Regions from separate parts of the Paenibacillus septentrionalis genome, predicted to be linked through region 3. Evidence: riboswitches for the same ligand, from Rfam matches in the RefSeq annotation. Region 3 holds a riboswitch; each other region holds the start of a gene.
What was found. A riboswitch is a leader RNA that binds a small molecule or an ion and turns the genes downstream of it on or off. The one in region 3 is predicted to bind thiamine pyrophosphate.

Region 1: it holds a riboswitch for thiamine pyrophosphate, as region 3 does, so the genes downstream of both, ACFP56_RS02550 (ECF transporter S component) here and ACFP56_RS01190 (ABC transporter substrate-binding protein) in region 3, are expected to answer to the same signal.
Region 2: it holds a riboswitch for thiamine pyrophosphate, as region 3 does, so the genes downstream of both, ACFP56_RS09475 (ThiF family adenylyltransferase) here and ACFP56_RS01190 (ABC transporter substrate-binding protein) in region 3, are expected to answer to the same signal.

Annotation. Positions count from the first base shown of each region.
Region 1 covers NZ_JBHSTE010000001.1:543,761-549,026, forward strand. Annotated here, with positions in the region: gene ACFP56_RS02530 (stalk domain-containing protein) at 15-827, shown strand; gene ACFP56_RS02535 (DUF4179 domain-containing protein) at 954-2,249, opposite strand; gene ACFP56_RS02540 (RNA polymerase sigma factor) at 2,242-2,787, opposite strand; gene ACFP56_RS02545 (LOG family protein) at 2,957-3,541, shown strand; TPP riboswitch at 3,601-3,712, shown strand; gene ACFP56_RS02550 (ECF transporter S component) at 3,792-4,361, shown strand; gene ACFP56_RS02555 (ABC transporter ATP-binding protein) at 4,383-5,266, shown strand, end outside.
Region 2 covers NZ_JBHSTE010000003.1:231,108-236,373, reverse strand. Annotated here, with positions in the region: gene ACFP56_RS09485 (LacI family DNA-binding transcriptional regulator) at 1-581, shown strand, start outside; gene ACFP56_RS09480 (acyl-CoA dehydrogenase family protein) at 706-1,884, shown strand; TPP riboswitch at 2,024-2,133, shown strand; gene ACFP56_RS09475 (ThiF family adenylyltransferase) at 2,212-3,222, shown strand; gene thiE (thiamine phosphate synthase) at 3,243-3,893, shown strand; gene thiS (sulfur carrier protein ThiS) at 3,877-4,074, shown strand; gene ACFP56_RS09460 (thiazole synthase) at 4,080-4,856, shown strand; gene thiO (glycine oxidase ThiO) at 4,876-5,266, shown strand, end outside.
Region 3 covers NZ_JBHSTE010000001.1:240,641-245,906, reverse strand. Annotated here, with positions in the region: gene ACFP56_RS01210 (YolD-like family protein) at 1-105, shown strand, start outside; gene ACFP56_RS01205 (YdcF family protein) at 210-827, shown strand; gene ACFP56_RS01200 (hypothetical protein) at 951-1,385, opposite strand; gene ACFP56_RS01195 (glycosyltransferase) at 1,551-2,630, opposite strand; TPP riboswitch at 2,819-2,928, shown strand; gene ACFP56_RS01190 (ABC transporter substrate-binding protein) at 3,179-4,198, shown strand; gene ACFP56_RS01185 (thiamine-binding protein) at 4,231-4,530, shown strand; gene ACFP56_RS01180 (ABC transporter permease) at 4,520-5,266, shown strand, end outside.

The DNA of each region.
Region 1 (5,266 bases), 300 kb from region 3:
GAGGAAGAATACCTATGAAAAAGTGGTTTGCTGCAACACTTGCTTCAGCTATGCTGGCAACTTCTATTTTGGCAACCTCTGTATTTGCCGAAAGCTCCATTGAACCTTTGAATGTAGGAAAATTGCAGGACAGTCGGTTACTTATTCCGATTCGTTATATATCCAATCAATTGGGCGCTCAAGTTGTTTGGGATAACGACACTAAACGTATAACCGTTTATAATGACGCGAATACCATTGAGCTTACCGTTGATTCTCAGAAAGTGTTAGTCAATGATTCAGAGATTACGCTTGAGGTGCCAGCTAAACTTTACTATGGAGGCTCTACCTATGTGCCGTTGCGCTTCGTAAGTGAAGCGCTAGGAGCAAAAGTTTCCTGGAATCAACAGACTCAGCAAGCTACCATTACAGCAGCTAATAAGCAAATCGTAGTAGTTGGCATTGCTCCAGTCCAGCCTGTGCCCAAACAAGCAGCTACGACAGCACGTATGCAGCAATTGAATGATAAGCTGAACGAAGCAATTGATGTTTCGACTCTTACTCAAATTCGAGTCTACTTCCAGCCGTATTTCACTGACCGTTTTATTAATCAAATTATTCAGAACAAAGGCCTGCTTTACAATTACAAATATACAGGGTTTGCCGAATATATGCCTTTTTACTCAAGCTCTACAACCGCAGATGCTACTCAATCTATAGAAATTGGAACCAATCATTTTAGAGATATTGTAACTATGGAGCGTGTTAGCACGTTGGTTTTTGAGAATGGGACATGGAAGGTAGATTCTGTAGCGTTTCGCAAGGTTGAAACCCCTATTTCACCATAATAGTGTCAAGCATTGCAAATAAGCCGTCGATTGCCCCGCAAAACGCAGAGCAACCGACGGCTTACTGTTATTTAACGACTTATATTATAGACGGCTTATCGCGCTAAAGGACGATTAGCAAGATGTTTAATCAACCTTAATCGGAACTTTGACATCATAGCTTTTCAGCAAATGCATACCTTTAATGTGCAAGTATTCCGGTGTGTCCAACGTATCGAATACAATTGTGCGCTGCTTAAGCAGCTTACCATCCAGTTCCTTTTCCAATCGTTGATTCACCGTCGTGTTCAGCTCGATGCTGTCTTGTTTAGTCTGAATATAAACGCCCTCAAGCATCACATCTTCTTCTGTTGTAATGGTAATTTCCAGCTGCTCCGATGTCGTTTTTAATTCATCAATCCACAACTTCTTGTCATGACCCAATGAGTAAGGGCTATCATCCAAATTCGTCAGTGGAATTGCTGTATTCATTTCCTCATAACCTACAAACTTGGAAACATGCAGCTCCAACGAATGAAGCGGCTGTGGCAATGCATCGTATCGAAGCTCAAACGTTCTTCCAGTTAGTGAGGTACTATAACCACTCCCAATCACCTCTACTGGCTTGCCATTAGCAATTAATAGGATTTCGTTATTAGCTATTGGCATTCTATCGAAGTTTTTAACCTTCATTTTTCCTTCGACTAATGTCATCGTTGGTGTCGCCTGTATCGAGTTGAATGTAATCGAACCTTGGTCAACCGCAACGGTTTCTTTGATCGACTGTTTCAGCACAGACTGCATCGCCTTATTTGGATTGTATGAAAATTTAAGCTGTCTATCCACCAACTGACCGTTAGGGGCGTTTTCCCAATAATTGAGCGTCAACGTTTTGGCAAAAGGGTTTACATTCTGGAACGTGTACATTCCTTTTAGCTCCGTTGCATCCTCGTTCAGCATAGCAGTTCCACTTATCATCCGCGAATTGGTAAAAAACCCTTTAATGTTGTGCGGTCTAAACTGACTGCCACTCGTTTCGCCCAGGCCATCTTCATTAGATAAGGTGTAATACAGAATCAATTGATTAGAATCTGCCATTATGCCATCAATCGTTAACTCCGTCCCGTCCAACAGTTGAGTCGAGATATTGATCACCTGTCCCATTCCTTGCTCATTTAATTCCTGTAGCGTGCTGTTGAATAACCCATCAAATCCAAGCAGCTTTTTGCTATAGTAGGCTAACGCATTATAGTTGCTGCTCAAAACGACTAGACTAAGTACGATCGCCGCGGCTGCAAATTTCCAGAGTGCCGGCCGCTTTTTCGCTGTTCTGGAGGGAAGCTTGTCGAGTGCATTTCTTAATCGCATGTCCATATCCTCAGGAGTCTTTAGCGCTTGCAGCTGCTCACGCTGCTCATGTAATCGCTGATCGATTTTATCCAAATTGACCACCTCCATATCGCTCTTTTAATTTTTTTAATCCTTGAAAAACTCTTGATTTCACTGTACCGACTGACGTATTAGTTATACTCGCTATCGTTTCATAGTCTAGATCATGCCAATACTTCAATTGAATCGCCTCTTTTTGATGCTCATTCAGTGAAAGCAGCATCTGATCCATGTCCATTTGCTGGTCACTTTTCTTATAAGGATCGTAGGATGCTGCAGCGAGCTTGACATCTTGTCCTTCCAACAGGAGATCATCCTGAAAAACCAGCCTATTTCGCTGCTTCAGCATACCTTTGCACGTATTGACCAGTACCGTCTTGCTCCAGCTGTAAAATGCTTTTTCTGATTTTAATTGATCTATTTTTTCATATAGAATAACAATCATTTCCTCCAGTGCATCCATTGCGTCATGCGGATTTCCCATATAGGTGTAAGCCAGACGGTAATAAGCATCCTTCTCTGTCATAATTAGCTCTAGCAAGGACTCTTTGTTTCCTTTTTTGGCCTGCTTCACCAGCCGTACTACGTTCATGCCTTCACCTCTCTTTTATATAAGAGTATTAAGCCGTGCAAAAAGTTCATTTTATCTCATAATTTTAATACACGTTCTAAAATTAAGCTAAAAACACTATATATAGGCCTTTTAGTTGTATGATATACTATATTTTGTTTGTACACAAAAAAGGAATAGAGGGAAATTAATGAAAGCAATTGCGGTTTATTGTGGTTCGAGCGTTGGCGCCAGCCCGATTTATCGAGAGATGGCCGTTCAACTAGGCAAGGAGCTTGTGAAGCGTGGGCTTACACTCATATACGGCGGAGCAAAGGTTGGCATTATGGGTGTCGTGGCTGATACTGTGCTGGAAGGCGGCGGAGAAGTAATTGGTGTCATTCCATCCTTGCTTGAGCAGCGAGAAATTTCACATCAAGGGCTAACGAAGCTTTATAACGTTGAAACGATGCATGAGCGCAAACAGTTGATGATCGAACTGGCAGACGGCTTTGTTGCTTTGCCAGGCGGACCCGGCACAATGGAAGAGTTTTTCGAGGTGTTTACATGGAGTCAAATCGGCTTGCATCAAAAACCATGCGGCCTGCTCAATATCAACGGCTACTATAATCATTTAATTTCATTTTTTGAGCATATGCACCAAGAGAAATTTCTTGCTGAAAAATACTTTGATATGAAACTAGTCGCTTCGGAGCCAGCCGAGCTGCTGGACTTATTTGATAAGTTTGTCCACCCAGGGGTAAAAGAGTATCAGTCTCAATCACCGACGTTATAAATTTGTGAAAATAGTATTGTATTATTTATTAATATATTGTAAATTAATCAAAGTTGCATATTGAACCGTCCGGGTGCTTGTGGAATCAGGCTGAGATAGTAGCTAGTAACCGCTACTGACCGTTGATCTGAACTGGATAATACCAGCGTAGAGAATGGTGTTTAGAAGAGGGATTTTCTGACCGTCTGCGTGTTTCCAGACGGTTTTTTTTTGCTTCTAAACATAAATCCATATTAAAGGAGATCTATGCATGAAAAAGTTACAGCTAGTTGATATCGTAGTTATTATTGTTATTGGTATTGTATTTGGCGTCATAATGAAATTTTGGGATGATCTATACAGCGTAGTTAAGCCCATGCTTCCAACTCTGCGCCAGCTCATTTATGGCATGTGGTTTATGGTTGGACCTTTCGCTGCTCTACTTATTCGCAAGCCTGGTGCTGCGCTGTTAGCAAGTCTTGCTGGTGCAAGTCTATCTGCCATTGTTGGCAACGGCTTTGAAGTGTTAATGTATGGTTTTATTCAAGGTTTGGGGGCAGAGCTTGTCTTCCTCGCATTCCGTTATCGCAAGTACTCGATTGCTGTTGCCGGTTTAGCTGGAATCATGTCCTGTGCTGGCGGCTTCCTGCTTGATCTGAGCTACGGGTATGCAGACCTTGAAGCATGGGCCTTGATTGTCAAGTACGGCTTGCGTGTCATTAGCGCATTTATCTTTACTGGAATCTTTGCTTATTATATTGTGCAAGCACTAGAGAAGACGAAAGTGACATCATTAATTCGCCCAATTGATGATTCTGAAATCGAACAGCTTAAGCAATAGAAGGATGAAGGAGCCAACCGCATGTCAACCACAACAGCATTAAGTGTTACGAAGCTTCGTGCCAAATACAGCGGTGAGAAGCAGCTTGTGTTTAATGATCTTACCCTAGCGATCCCTCAAGGTCAAAAATTGCTGCTGCTTGGACCAAGCGGTTGCGGAAAATCAACCCTTTTACAAATTATGAGCGGCATTGTTCCCGATGCTGTTCAAATGCCGCTTCATTCGGAGCATATAACGAAGCCCAGTAACTGGGGCTTCGTCTTTCAGGATCCTGACACTCAATTTTGCATGAGTTATGTCGATGAAGAATTGGCATTTGTGCTGGAAAATCTGCGCATACCTCGAGAGCAGATGGAGTTACTTATGAATGAGGTGCTCAATCAGGTGCAGCTTAAGCTGCCTGCGCTGCATACTCCAATAGCAGAGCTTTCACAAGGAATGAAGCAGCGCCTTGCACTTGCTGCGGTACTCTTGCTGAAACCAGATGTTGTGTTCCTCGACGAGCCTTCAGCCTTGCTTGACCCTGAAGGCAAGCTGCAAATATGGCAAGCCATCCGTCGAACGCTTTCCAACCACACTGTAATTGTTGTAGAGCATCATATCAATGGCATTCTTGAATGGTTTGATCGTGTTGTCGTATTTAATCGTCAAGGTGACATTATAGCAGATGACCAGCCCAAAGTTGTATTTGAACAGCATAAACCTTTTCTCATGCAAGAGGGCATTTGGTATCCGAATATATGGGAGGAGCATTTTCAAGCCCTCCCTAATTCGGCTATAGCTCCATTATTGGATGGTGTGGATCATCGGCCTACATTGCTTGAACTCGAAAATTTTTCGATTGAACGTGGCGGCTTCCGTCTGCATGTAGATTATGCCGCTGCCAAACAAAGCGACTGGATCAC
Region 2 (5,266 bases), on a different contig from region 3:
ACTTAGCCAGTGATGAATACTATCAGGTTTGCCTCGAGGATCGATATGGCAGCTATTGTGCGACAAAGTATTTGATAGAGCTTGGCCATTCAAAAATTGCGATATTAACGGGGGAAGTGCCTGAAGATCAACTGCCAAACTATGGGGTGCTTCATGAGCGCTGGCTTGGATACAAGGATGCGCTTGCCGAAGCAGGGATAGCTTATGACTCACAGATGATCATTCAGCTGCCGACATCGTTAGAGGGAGGTTATCGCTCTGTCGATCGTATTTTGCAGCTTACTGATGTAACAGCTGTGTTTTCATTTTCAGATGTTGGCGCAATGGGGGTATTGAAGCGAATGAAGGAGCTGGGCAAGAAGGTGCCTGAGGAGTATTCTGTCATAGGCTTCGATAATTTGTTCATTTCCAACTATACATCACCAACTTTGACGACTGTCGCTCAGGATATCGTACAGAAGGGTAAAGCAGCGGTTACCATGCTGCTCGACCAAATCGATGGCAACCATATTCCGCAGCGCAAAGTATCACTGTCGGTTGATGTGGTTGAAAGAGAAACTACTGGGCCGTGTAAATGGTAATACTATAAAGAAAGCTATTGTATACGAAAGCATTAACAAGCGTCTGCTCATCTAAACCTGACAGACGCTTGTTTTACAACAAAAGCTGTAGCAACCTAATTTAAATAAAGATGAGGGCAATAGAATGAAGCGATTGGATGATATGTTTGTGCTAACAAGCGAGCAGCAGGAACGGTTACATGCAATAGGCAAGCTTGCCGACAGCTTTGTCGAGGAAGCACATCGCGTGGATGCGGAGCATGATTTTGCTTATGAGCATATTGAGGCGTTGCGCAAGATAGGATATTTTTCATACACAGTCCCGAAAGAAGCAGGAGGTCAAGGCGTTTCGTTGTATGAGCTGTTGCTTTACCAGGAGCGACTGGCGCAGGGCGATGCAGCCATTGCGTTAGGCGTAGGGTGGCACCTAAGTGTGATGTTTGAGCTCAATTATAACAAGGCATGGTCACCTGCCGCACTCGAAGAAATGAATGAGCAGGTTGTGAAGCAACAAGCAATTGTTAACCGTGCTGTAACGGAAAGGGCGTCCGGCAGTCCGACTCGCGGTGGAAAGCCGCAAGCGACAGCTGAGCTTCTTGAGAATGGCAGCTATATATTGAATGGCAGAAAGACATTTACGACACTATCGCCTGTGTTGGATTACTTTCTTGTCATAGTAAGCATGGGCGAGGATACTGCAGAATTTAAGATTCCGCGGAATACAGCAGGAGTGCGCATTGAAAAGACATGGAATATGGTTGGCATGCGTGGGACAGCAAGCCATGATCTTGTATTGGAGGACGTAACATTGCCTGCTGCAGCCCTCATGCAAATTCTTCCACACAGGAAAGTGCAAGCTGCTGCTCCTCATTTGCTGCATATCCCTGCCAGTTATCTAGGTATTGCACTTGCTGCAAGAAAAGAAGCGATAACATTTGCTTATGATTATCATCCTAACTCCTTGGGGACATCGATCATCCATTTGCCTAATGTTGTGCAGCAGCTAGGCCAGATAGAGCTTGAACTGCAAACCGCACGCCACTTTTTATATAGTGTTGCCTCCAGATGGGATCAGCAGGTGCTGTCTCCAGAGCAGCTTATTCCTGAACTGAATGCAGTGAAGGTTGCAGCTATGCAGGCTGCGCTCTCGGTGGTGGATAAAGCGATGCGTATTGTAGGAGCACATAGTCTTGCACTCGATCACCCGCTGCAGCGCTTGTACCGGGATGTGCGATTTGGCTTACATAACCCGCCGATGGAGGATGCTGTGCTATCAATGCTTGGGAAGATGGCGATCACGGATTTGGAACAGGAGCGTAGTTAATTCAATCGATTAAACGAATGCCTTTTTGCCAAATGTTTAGATAGGTATCTGGACAAATATCATGTAACGATCATTCTAATCTTTTTATAACTAAGCGGTTGCCAACATAAAACACATCATTTATAGTATTGGTAACTTCATATTGATACACGGGTGCTGGATGAAGTCCGGCTGAGATAGAAACCGTATGTTTCTGACCGTTAATCTGATCCAGGTAATGCTGGCGTAGAGAATTTTTATCGAATTGTAACCATTCGTAACTTTAAAGTTCTCGAATGGTTTTTTTGTGCTTAATTTCTTTAATATTCCAATGGAAGGAGACGGGAGATGGAACGATATTCGCGGCAAATGCTTTTTCAGCCGATTGGCGAAGCGGGACAGAAAAAGCTGCAGCAACGTGCAGTTTGTATTATCGGCATGGGTGCATTAGGTACGGTATTAGCCAATCATATGGTGCGAGCTGGAGTTGGCTTCGTACGAATGGTTGATCGCGATTATGTGGAGCAGAGCAACCTGCAGCGCCAAATGCTATACGACGAAGACGATGCAAGTCAAAGTCTGCCAAAGGTAGTGGCAGCAGAACGCAAGCTTGGCAAAATTAATTCTTCAGTTCAGCTGGAATCGATTGTTGCAGATGTTTCCATTCACAACGTTGAAGCACTGCTTGATGGGATCGATCTGGTGCTCGATGGAACGGATAATTTCCAAACACGTTATTTGCTCAACGATGCATGCTGGAAGCAGGGAATTGCTTTTGCTTATGGAGGCGCAGTCAGCTCTCGCGGTATGAGTGCGATGTTTATTCCGGGCAAGACGCCTTGTCTGCGTTGCTTTATTCAGTCTGCCGACAGCGCTGGTCAGACCTGCGATACGGTAGGCGTCATTGCCCCCGTCGTAGATATGGTCGCATCCTATCAAGCGGTAGAAGCACTCAAATATCTTGTTGATGCAGCGGAGCAGCAAAGGCGAAGTGTCGTTACATTCGATATTTGGCATAACCATTACTATGAAATGAAGTTCAACAAACCGCGCCTTAACTGCCCGTGCTGCGGAACGAAGCAATATCCAGCCTTGCAGGAGCAGGAGCAGGACATGATCATCACGCTGTGCGGTAGAGAAACAGTACAGTTTACTAGTCATGCAAGTCATGATTTAAGCATGTGGAAGGAACGCTTGGAAGGCGTAGCGAGTGCTGTTAGATTCAATCCGTATTTACTGAAGGTAGAGCTTCCCGAAGGTGAACGTCTAGTGTTGTTTGCAGATGGAAGAGTGCTCGTACAGGGTACGGAGGATCTGGGGCGTGCAAAGACGATCTATGCCAGATACATCGGTATGTAAGAAAGAAGGAGGGTTCACAAGTGAAGGATTTTAGACTTTACGCGATTACAGGAGAGCAATTTCATCCAGGCAAATCGATGCTTGAGGTCATGGAACAGGCAATATTAGGCGGGACTGACATTATTCAATTGAGAGACAAATCAGGAGATTTGGCCAAGATCAGGAAGAAAGCCGCTGCTTTGCGTGAACTGACCGCTCAATATGGTGTTACCTTTATCGTTAATGACTATATTGATATCGCCTTAGAGGTAGACGCGGACGGTGTGCATCTCGGACAAGGAGATGTGCCGCTCACTGAAGCAAGGCGCAAAATGGGCAATAAAATAATTGGGATTTCAACGCATGCGATCGAAGAAGCTATTCAAGCGGAGCGGGATGGAGCGGATTATATCGGTGTTGGGCCTGTTTTTCCTACAAAGACAAAGCTGGATGTGGTAGCCCCGGTAACCGTCTCTTATGTGCAGGAGGTGGCGCGTACGATCAACATCCCGTTCGTGGCAATAGGCGGCATTAAGCTGCATAACGTCGATCAGGTTATAAAGGCTGGCGCAACGCGCATATGTGCCGTCAGTGAAATTGTCGGCAGTGAAGATATTCAGCGGACTTGTCGGGAGTTTTTAAGCAAGCTAGACACAGCGAAAGCGAGGGAAGCTCATGGAATTGATCATTAATGGCACAACTCAGCAGCTTGAGGTGAAGACGATACAGGAGATCGTCGAGCACTTCGGGCTGTCCGGCAAACCGATTGTAGTAGAAGCCGATGGCGAGGTGCTGGTGTCGGAGCAATGGACACATACGCTTGTACGACCTGGCATGAAGATTGAGCTGGTTCATTTTGTAGGAGGAGGGTAAACGAAATGCTGGATACATGGAAAATAGGTGACCGTACGCTGCACTCCAGATTTTTTATCGGAACAGGCTTGTTTCCGAACCCCTATGTGCAGCAGGAGGCAATTCAGGCTTCAGGGGCTGAAGTGCTAACCTTCGCGATTCGTCGAATTAATTTGGAGCGAGCGGAGGACGATTCGATCCTGCAGCATATTGAGCCAGGACAATTTCAATTTCTGCCGAATACGTCTGGCGCAAGAACAGCTGATGAGGCTGTGCGAATAGCAAGACTAGCTCGCGCTTCAGGGTTAAGCGATTGGATTAAGGTTGAGATAAGTGCCAATGAGCGAACGCTGCTGCCTGATCCGATCGAAACTTTAAAGGCGACTGAAATATTGGTTAGCGAGGGCTTTACGGTGCTGCCTTATACATCTGATGATCCGATTCTATGTAAGCGGCTGGAGGAAGCAGGGGCAGCAGCAGTTATGCCCGGCGCTTCGCCAATTGGCACAGGGATGGGCATTTTGAATCCATATAATGTGGGTCTGATTGTAGAAGAAGCGAAGGTGCCGATTATCGTCGATGCAGGGCTAGGGACAGCAAGCGATGTCGTGCAGGCTATGGAGCTGGGCGTGTCGGGCGTGCTCATGAACACACCTGTTGCAAAGGCGCGTAATCCAGCACGTATGGCGGAGGCTATGCGAAAAGCGATTGAAGCAGGGCGTCTTGCATATTTGGCAGGACGTATTCCGAAGAAGAAATATGCTACTGCTAGCAGCGGGCTTGACGCATTTAAGCTGAGTTAGCAGGAAAGTTGGGCGTGAGATGAATAATACGATTATGGTAATAGGCGGGGGCGTTATTGGTCTGTCTTGTGCGTTTGAGCTGCGACAAAGGGGCTTCGAGGTTGTGGTGCTGGAGCAGCATAAATGCGGTGGTCAAGCTTCTGGCGCAGCGGCGGGCATGCTTGCCCCCTATTCAGAGAACGTTGAAGGTCCGGATGAATTTTTTCAATTATGTCTATACAGCCTCCAGCTATATGCGAATTGGCAGGAGGAGGTCAAGCGAATCTCAGGCATGTCGTTTGAATATACGAGCTCGGGAAGTCTGTATGTGGTACAGCATGATGCTGATTTGCTTGTGCTAGAGGGACGCTTGCATTGGCAGCGTAAGTATGGTTCTACCGGCAGGATCATTGAGGGCGACGAGCTGTTTC
Region 3 (5,266 bases):
ACAAAGGTGAATCACCTGCAAAAAAGTATACAGTTGAGCCTTGAGGAAGATGATTGCTGGATTAAAATACATGATATTATCGATATCAGGAGCAGTGATTTCTAGAACATATCGGAGCAAGGAACGTCGTCATCACGGCATCTTCTAGTAATTTATATCGTTAGCGCAATCACTACGCTATCTAGCGACATGTTTTTCGGCGCTAAAGTGTGATAATATCTAAAAAAATAGAAGAGAATGCGGGTGAGGGATTGAGCACTAAACGATTACTGAATGTAACAGCATCAGCAGCAGGTTTATTGATAATATGGTTTATCGTTCATACGACTTTCATTGTAATAGATGGATTAAATGATGAGCTGAAGCCTGTTGATGCAGCGGTAGTACTTGGAAATAAAGTAGAAACGAATGGACAGCCTTCTGAGCGATTAAAAGCAAGATTAGATAAAGCAGCAGAGCTTTATGATCGAGGCTATTATACGTTTATCATTGTAAGTGGCGGGATCGGCAAAGAAGGATTCGATGAAGCAGCAGTTATGAAATCTTATTTAATAGATCAAGGAATAGCTGAGGATAGCATTATAGAAGACAATAATGGATACAACTCCTATATGACCGCTCAAAACACCAGCAAGATTATGGATGAATTAAAACTAGACTCCGTCATGATTATTACGCAATATTTTCATATATCCAGGACGAAATTAGCATTTGGAAAAATGGACATGGAAGAAGTGTATTCAGCTCATGCCAATATCTTTGAGTTAAGGGATATTTACTCTATAATACGAGAATTCCCAGCATACTATAAGTATTTGTTTAAATAGAAATATCGGCTTTCCCTCAAAATGGATCGTTGCCGCTATTGCTCGCATGAAGCAGCACATCAAACGGTAGGAGCAAGAGCATGCAAGACTGCATGGCAATTAGACGAAATGATAAGAATTCATCTACTGCTCGATAAAGAGGTAGTCGTCGCTTTTATCGGCATCAATGCCATTTCTCACTGCAAACTGCTCCAGCTCCTGCAGCCATCCGTTTCCTTTAAATAATCGAAGTGAGAGCTTCCGTCCTTCATACGGGATGATGTGGACGCATTTTTGAGAAACATGAAAGCGGCGAAAATGCAGCGCGGCAATTTGTTCAGCAGAAAAGGAGCGTTTATATAAACTCCAGCCCAGCAGCTTCGTATGATAGCTAATCGTATCGTTGTTGACAATAAGCACATAGCGGCAGAGAAAGGCATTGAGAATCGCGATCGCACCGAGTACGTATAGAGTGAATAAACCAATAGAACGTATCGGAAAAGCGAGGATAACGTTAATAACGAGACAGCACGCAAATAGAGACATCACGTATACATTTTCTTTTGTTATAAATCGCATCAAACATTCACCTCGCATAAGTAAAAATATGTAAGATTAATTGAGTGTAGCACAGGTTGCGCACGTCGTAAAGGTACTAGGGTGAAACCAACAAACGGCTGAAGACAAAAAGTCAGCAGCCGTTAATGTTGAGAGCACTATGATCTTTTAATGATCAGGAGCTAACTACAGGACACCCTTGTTTTTGAAATAGTTCTCGTTGTAATTCACGCTTGGATGCTTTGGATTCAATTCCTTTGCTTGCTTATGGTGCAATACCGCCTTTTCAGTATTGCCGATACGATCATAGCAGACTGTCAGCTGCAAATGAGGCAGCCATGTAGCCGTAGCGGGGTTATGGAAGCTCATATCGGTTGTATACATAGAAGTAGACAGCGCTTGGGAATACCAATAAATCGCTTCGCTGTAACGGTTTTGGTGCAAAAACAAATTGCCAAGCTGACAGCAGAAATCAGGTCTTGGCGGTGTATATTCGAGCGTTTGCAGTAGACTGCGAATAGCGAGGTCGTTCTGTTTCAGCTCTGCGTAGCAGAATGATTTGCGAGAGCAAGCCGCAATATTGTCTTCAACCCAGCCCTTTTTTCCGTCCAGGAAAACGTCATACCATTTGATCGCTTCCTCGTATCGTGCATGGTCACGCAGCTCATTAGCGAAATAAAATTGATCACGCGGCGTAAACTCTTCGCCCTGCTCCAATCGTGCCAAATAAATATTCAGGTTGCGATCAGAGGCGTGCCTAACCTTGCGATGTGTCACAGCAATATCAGAATGGTAGCTCGCTCCGTACACAGCCAAGTATTCATGAACTGGACCGAACCACTCAAAATTCATGGAGCGCTTCACTAGTCGATTGCGGCGATAGCTGTAGGTTGGATTGCCGTTTTCATCGAAGGACAGATGATATTTCATCGTTACGGTATCATAGTTGAAATCATCACGCTGCTTGAGCTCGATTAAGCGGTTCAGATCCTCGGGCAGCAGTACATCGTCTGCATCCAGCCAAAGAATGTAGTCGCAGGTAGCTTGCTTGAAGCTGAAATTGCGAGCCGCTGCAAAATGGTTAATCCATTCAAAGTCGTAAACTTTCGCTCCCAAGGAGGCAGCAATTTCCTTCGTACGATCTGTCGAGCCAGTATCTACAATAATCATTTCATCAACGGCGTCCTTGACACTCTCCAAACAGCGAGCCAGTACATCCTCTTCATTTTTTACAATCATACATAGACTAATCGTAATCAATACCATCACCCTTTATCACAAGTCTTGTATAGTCTATTAGTCAACTATATGAAAAGTGCTAGACAGCTCTAACGATTACCATGCTTTTTCAAGACCAATGTGGAAAGCGGCGGCGAGGACAAAGCGTTATTTTGACCTTAGGGGTATTCAAATAATGATGCGTTTGCTATAATGGGCGATAGATTACCAATTGAATACGACACTTCGGGAGCTAAGATGAACTTGGCTGAGAGGAGAACTGGACAGTTCTCGACCGTACCTGATCTGGATAATTCCAGCGTAGGAAATGTGCATCTCATTAACTGGCTGCCGTTTTCTGTGCCCGTTTATTTTTTGTCTTGTTGAACAAAGCAAGGGCATAGGCACACGAAATGATATTCATCCGTCTGCATGAACACTACCACAGCGTGGCAAGCTGTTCGTAGCAGGATGAACAGGCTGAACGTTAAAGGTTACAGGCATTCTTCCTTCGCGAAGAATGCCTTTTTATATACCTATAAAATCAGCGTGTCCAATTGGACGATCAAACACAGACAGAAATGGAGAGAGAAGACATGAAGGCACAAGGAATGAAATGGATTGCTGCATTACTGCTGCTGGCCATGCTTACAGCATGCGGGAGCACAGAAAAGGAAGGCAACACAACAACTGACCAGGAAACAGCTTCTCAGAACGAGCTACGCAAGGTGCAGTTGATGCTTGATTACACACCGAATACGAACCACACAGGGATTTATGTGGCGAGAGATCTTGGATATTTTGCAGAAAATGGACTGGATGTTGAAATTATAGCTCCTGCTGATGGCGGGGCCGATGCACATGTTGCTGCAGGGAACGTAGAGTTCGGCGTCAGCTATCAGGAAAATGTAACGCTATCTCGCATAGCAGGGTTGCCAGTTGTATCCTTGGCAGCTATTATTCAGCACAATACATCAGGTTTTGCTTCACCAAAGGAAAAAGGCATTGAAACGCCTAAGCAATTTGAAGGCATGCGCTACGGCGGCTGGGGCTCTCCAATCGAGCAAGCAACAATCGAATCATTGATGCTTGCAGCTGAAGCGGATTATAGCAAAATGGAAATCGTGAACATGGGCAATAGTGACTTTTTTGCGGCAGTAGAGCGCGACATTGATTTTGCATGGATCTTCTACGCGTGGACTGGGATCGAGGCAGAGCTGCGCGGGGTCGACTTGAACATGATATATATGAAGGACTACAATGAAAATTTGGATTACTATACACCTGTGCTTGTAACAGGAGAAACGATGATTGCTGACGAGCCAGAGCTGGTGCGCAGCTTTGTTGCAGCGGTAGCGAAAGGCTATCAGTACAGTATTGAACATCCAGCAGAAGCGGCAGATGTATTGATTGCAGCCGAGCCGGACTTGAATGAAGAGCTTGTTAAAGCGAGTCAAGAGTGGTTGAGCCCACTTTATCAGGACGACGCGCCGCGCTGGGGTGAGCAAAAGCTTTCTGTATGGGAAGGCTATGCAAATTGGATGTACACAAACGACTTGCTTGAAGGCGAGCTTGTAGCTGAAGATGCATTTACGAACGAGTTTTTACCGCAATAAGTTTGAGTCAATCAAAGACAGGAGTGAGGAAAATGGCAAACGCGCTACTTAGCATTCAAATGATCCCGAAAACAAACAATGGGGAAAGTGTAATTCCTTATGTTGATCAAGCGATTGCAATTATTAAAGCATCAGGTCTGCCGTATCGTGTAGCACCGCTGGAAACGACAATGGAGGGAGACCTTGAGCAGCTGCTTCACGTTGTACAGCGTATGCATGAAGCGATGATTGAAGCGGGCTGTCCAGGTGCGCTTTCACAAATTAAAATTTCCTATAATCCAGAGGGAGCATCGATGGAGAAGCTGCTGGAGAAATATCCGGATGGACAGTAAAAAACGAATTTGGAGCAGTATTTGGCCGCCAGCGGCTATGCTGCTGTTAATCGTGATCGTATGGGAGCTGATTGTGCGTTTTGAGCTCGTATATAGCTGGCTCATCCCTTCTCCGATCGGAGTAGCGGCAGAAATGGTCAAAAGCTGGTCAAGGTTGATGGAGCATTGGCTTGCCACAATGCAGCTCACGCTGCTGGGCTTTATGGGCGGCGCATTATGTGGCATATTGCTGGCGATGCTCCTGCATTTTATTCCGATTGTGCGTCGGGCCATGTACCCTGTACTTATCTTATCGCAGAACATTCCAGTCATTGTTATTGCACCGATTTTAACGATGCTGCTTGGTTTTGGCATGATGCCAAAGGTGCTGCTGATCGTATTGGTCTGTTTTTTTCCAATTTGCATCGCGATGCTGGGCGGGTTGGCACAGATTGACTATAGTTTAAGTAATTATATGGGGATGATCGGCAGCAGCCGCTGGCAAGCCTTTGTCCATCTTGAACTGCCGAGCTCGCTAAGCAGCTTGTTCAGTGGCTTGAAAATAGCAGCCTCCTATAGCGTGCTAAGCGCAGTTGTAGCAGAGTGGCTGTCTCCGAAGGTCGGCTTAGGCGGATTTATGATCTTATCCTCCCGTGGTTATATGCCGGAGCGAGTTTTTGCTGCGGTGCTGCTCATCGTTATGACGAGCCTGCTGTTGTTTTGGCTAGTCTCGTTTATTGAGCGCATGTGCATTCGC